DNA from 2 places in the Agromyces sp. PvR057 genome. Region 1 is predicted to be linked to the other one. Evidence: riboswitches for the same ligand, from Rfam matches in the RefSeq annotation. Region 1 holds a riboswitch; the other holds the start of a gene.
What was found. A riboswitch is a leader RNA that binds a small molecule or an ion and turns the genes downstream of it on or off. The one in region 1 is predicted to bind thiamine pyrophosphate.
Positions count from the first base shown of each region.

Region 1 (2,193 bases):
CCGCTGCGGCATCAGGGCCGACGGGCGCCGCGTCAGGTCCGTCGTGCGAGCAGCGCCCCGACGATGCCGAGCGCGGCGGCGGCGACCATCAGCGCGGCGACCGGCCACCAGTGCCCCGTCGTCGCGACCAGCCACGCGGCGAGCAGCGGGGCGAGCCCGCCGCCCACGATCGCTCCGGCCTCGCGCCCGATCGTGATGCCCGAGTACCGCACCCTCGCGTCGAACAGCGAGGCGAACCACATCGGCTGCACGCCGTCGGCCGCCGTGTTCACGACGCCGATCGCCAGCGCGACCACGCCGATGACGAGCACGGCCGAGCCCGTGTCGAGGGCAAGGAAGAGCGGCACGGCGATCACGGCGAGTCCGATGAGTGCGGCCAGCGTCAGCCGCACCGGCCCGACGCGTTCGCCGATCCGGCCCCAGATCGGGCACGCGACCACGGCGATCGCCGCACCGACGAGCAGCGCCGTGAGGGTGACCCACCGCTCGAGCCCGAGGCCCGCCGCGTAGCTCAGGCAGAACACCGACACGACGTAGAAGGTCGTGTTCTGGCCGGCGCGCACGAGGAAGACGGCGAGCACGTTGCGCGGCCGACGAAGCACCTCCCCGAGCGGATGCCGCGCCGTGCGCCGCCGCTCGAGCAGCGTCGTGAACTCGGGGGACTCGTCGACGCGGCGGCGCAGGTACACGCCGACGCCGACGAGCACGAGGCTCGCCAGGAACGGGATCCGCCAGCCCCACGCCAGCAGCTGCTGCTCGTCGAGCACGGCCACCAGCACCACGAACGCGAGGTTGCCGAGGATCAGCCCGACGTAGAGCGCGCTCTGGATGAGCCCGCCGCGCACGCCGGGGCGGCCGGGGGAACTCTCGAGCGCGAGCAGCACGGCCCCGCCCCACTCGCCGCCGGTCGCAGCGCCCTGCGCGAGCCGCAGCACCACGAGCAGGGCCGGCGCGAGCGCTCCGATCTGCGCGTAGGTGGGCAGCAGCCCGATGAGCGCGGTCGCAATGCCCATCAGGAGCAGGGTTCCGAGCAGGGTCGCTCGACGGCCGTACCGGTCGCCGAGGTGGCCGGCCACGAGTCCGCCGAGCGGGCGCGCGAGGAACCCGGTCGCGAACACGGCGAACGAGAGCAGCACGCCGGTCAGCTGGTCCTCGCCCGGGAAGAACAGCGCCGGGAACACGAGCGCCGCGGCCGTGCCGTAGAGGAAAAAGTCGTACCACTCGAGCGCCGTGCCGATCGAGGCGGCGGCGACGGCACGACGGGCGCGGTCGGGCGCTCCGAGGCCGGGCGGCGCGTCACGGCCGAGCGCACCGGGGTCGGTGCCGGGCAGCGTCGGCGGGTGGGCAGGGTCGACGTACGCGCGATCGTTCATCGCGACATCCCTTCGCTAGTCCGAACTAGATCAGGTTCGACGGGTGTGATCTCAGCCGCGCGGATCGCGGCACCCCGTGTCACTGCCCGCGAGCCTAGCGGTCGCCGAGCCGGCCGGATTCTGCCCTGAGCGGATGCGCGAGACATCCGCCCGTCGTCTGGGTAGCCTCGCGACATGGGTGCCGAACAACGGGGTGCGATGGGGCGGCAGGGCGACGAACGGATGCCGCGGCGCATCGTTCCACGTACGCGCAGGCCGCTCTGGCGGGAGGCGCTCGGCGCGTTCCTGCGCCGCGAGCGGCTCGCGCAGGAGCGGATCCTCGCCGACGTCGCGAGCGCCGCCGGCGTGTCGACGCAGTACCTCTCCGAGATCGAGCGCGGCCGCAAGGAGCCCTCGAGCGAGATCCTCGCGGCGGTGACCGAGGCGCTCGGCCTCACCCTCCTCGATGTCGCGGCCGGCGTGGCCGGCGAGCTCGGACGCGACGACGTGCGTCACGCGCCGCGTCCGCTCGTGGTGCTCGACCTCACGGCCCGCGGCCTTCGCGGACCGGCGCAGCACGAGACGTCCGCGCCGGTCGCCGGTTCGTTCCGCGACGTCGCGCTCGCGGCCTAGACCCACCGGCACCGGCACCAGCCCAGCTGTTCGTGCCCCCGACGTTTTCAGGACCACAGCGGTCAGAGCTGCAATATGCGTCCATGACCGCTGTGGTCCTGAAAAGGTGCACGGGTGGGTCGGGCTACGGGGGCGGGCCACGAGGCGGGCTACGGGTTCAGCGGCAGGCCCCCGCCGGCGCGCTGCACGGCCACGACGCGATCGACCA
Region 1 is NZ_JBEPPT010000002.1:151,271-153,463, forward strand. Features, by position in the region: gene ABIC29_RS09905 (MFS transporter) at 33-1,373, opposite strand; TPP riboswitch at 1,364-1,460, opposite strand; gene ABIC29_RS09910 (helix-turn-helix domain-containing protein) at 1,548-1,985, shown strand; gene ABIC29_RS09915 (ClpP family protease) at 2,135-2,193, opposite strand, start outside.

Region 2 (2,193 bases), on a different contig from region 1:
GTCGAGCGGAAGGTGCAGGCCGACTGCGTCCAGCGCGGCGCGAACCCTCGGCCAGATCTCGTCGCGCACGACTCCGAGGTTCTCGAGCCCGAACGCGACATCGTCGCCGACCCGCGCCATGACCACCTGCGCGTCGGGATCCTGCAGCACGAGCCCGGCTCGGCCGCGCGTCGCGGCCGGATGACGGCCGTCGACGAGCAGCTCGCCGAGCGCCTCGCCGTCGTCGTCGCCGCCGAGCACGCCGGCCAGGCCGTGCAGCAACGTGGACTTGCCGGCGCCCGATGCGCCGAGCAGCAGCACGCGTTCGCCGGGGCGGATGTCGAGGTCGACGTGCTGCACGGCCGGGTTGCGACGACCGCCGTGCCGCCACCCCCACCCGCGAGCCCGAACGGACGCGGCCGGCGCGAGCGTCTCGTCGCCCACGGCGGCTAGACCGCCCGCAGCTCGCGTCCGGCGGCGAACCGGTCGAGCGCCCCGGCCCGCGCGAGCCCGCGCACGGCGAGCCACGAGAGCCCGCCCGCGATGAACGCGCCGCCCAGGACCGCCGAGATCGTGTAGATCGTCGCGAACAGCGGCGCTGCGCCGGCGTAGTAGAGCACGAGGTCGTTGATCGCCATCGCGAGGCCGGCACCGGCGCCCGCGAGCAGCGCGACCGGGAACCGCCAGTTGCGGTAGAGGAAGATCGCGAAGACGAGCTCGGCCCCGAGTCCCTGCACGAGACCGGACTCGATCGTGAGCAGCCCGCCCCACTGGCTGCCGATGAGCGCGGACACCACCGCGGCGACGAGCTCGGTGTAGAGCGCGGCGCCCGGCTTGCGGATCACGAGCCCGCCGAGCACGCCCGCGATGACCCAGACGGCCGCGGGAGCTGCCTGCAGCCCCGGCAGCAGGGCCTCGATCGGCGCCGAGATCGGCCCCCACACGACGCCCCATGCCCAGAAGATGACGCCGACGGCGACGCCGATGACGCTCGCCACGACGATGTCGACGACGCGCCAGCGGAAGCGGTGCGACGACGTGACGGAGGTTCCGGATGCCGCGGCGGCGGGGGCCGGGTTGGTGGACGTGTGCACTGGCGTGCCCTTTCGTTCGAAGGAAAGCGGCACGGGATTGTTGAGATGTGGATGCCTCCCTGCGCTGGCATGATCCAGATCAGGTTCGACGGTCGAAGGTTGAGAACCTTCCTCTCAGCCCGGCTCACCGGACTCCCGTGTTCGTGCACCAGCGTACACGCACGGTTCACCGCGCGCTCGCGCGCCGCGAGCAGCCGGACGATCGAGGTCCCGCTCGCCCGCGACGACGTGCCGGCGAACGTGCCCGGTCAGCGCTTGAGCGCGCGGATCACCGACTTGAGCGCGTGTCCGACCACGAAGATGAAGGGCGTCGCAACGAGGACGAGACCGATGACGTTCGGTTCGAACCTCACCCTCCCGGCCTCGCCGACGTACGCGCCGAGCGGAACGGAGAGCCCGGCGCCCCCGCCGCCACTGCCCTGGAGGTCGGTGGTCGAGCCGCCGCTGCCGCTGCCTGCGCCGAAGCCGTAGTAGCCGAGTGCGACGGGCACGAGCTTGGTGCCGTCGATGTCGACCGTCTCGCCGTAGGAGGTCTTCACTCCGACGCCGGAGACGGTCTCTGCAAGGTCGAGCACGAGTTCAGCCATGACGGCCACGCTACCGGTGCGGCGGCGCGGCTACCAGCCCCACCCGGCGGCCGTCGGATCGAATGGCGTGTCGCCGTCGCCGTCATCGCGGCTCGTGCCCGTGCGCTCGGCGATCGACCGGCCATCGCGGTCGCCGTCGGACGCAGGGCGCACGTCGCGCTGCCGACCACGCTCGCGCTGCACGAGCGACGCCGGACGCAGCGCGCCCCGGCCGAACTTCGCCGAGACCTGATCGATCGTGCGCTCGGCGTCGCGCCACTCCTCGTCGGGATCCCAGAGCATCGCACCCGATCCGGATTCGCGCAGGTTCTCGGCGCGCACGCCGATCAGCCGCACGCGCTGGCCGTCGCCGATGAGCCCGCCGAGCGCCTCCGTCGCCTCGTCGTAGATGCGGCGCGCGACATCCGTCGGCTCCCCGAGGGTGCGCGACCGCGTGAGGGTGCGGAAGTCGCCGTATCGGAGCTTGAGCGAGACCGTTCGCGCGACGAGTCCGGCCTTGCGCAGGCGCACCGCGACGTTGCCCGAGAGCTGCA
Region 2 is NZ_JBEPPT010000001.1:1,616,434-1,618,626, reverse strand. Features, by position in the region: gene ABIC29_RS07290 (ABC transporter ATP-binding protein) at 1-423, opposite strand, end outside; gene ABIC29_RS07285 (ECF transporter S component) at 429-1,073, opposite strand; TPP riboswitch at 1,113-1,213, opposite strand; gene ABIC29_RS07280 (hypothetical protein) at 1,322-1,660, opposite strand; gene ABIC29_RS07275 (DNA polymerase IV) at 1,691-2,193, opposite strand, start outside.
Region 2: linked by a shared signal. The riboswitch ahead of ABIC29_RS07285 (ECF transporter S component) and the one ahead of ABIC29_RS09905 (MFS transporter) in region 1 are both predicted to bind thiamine pyrophosphate.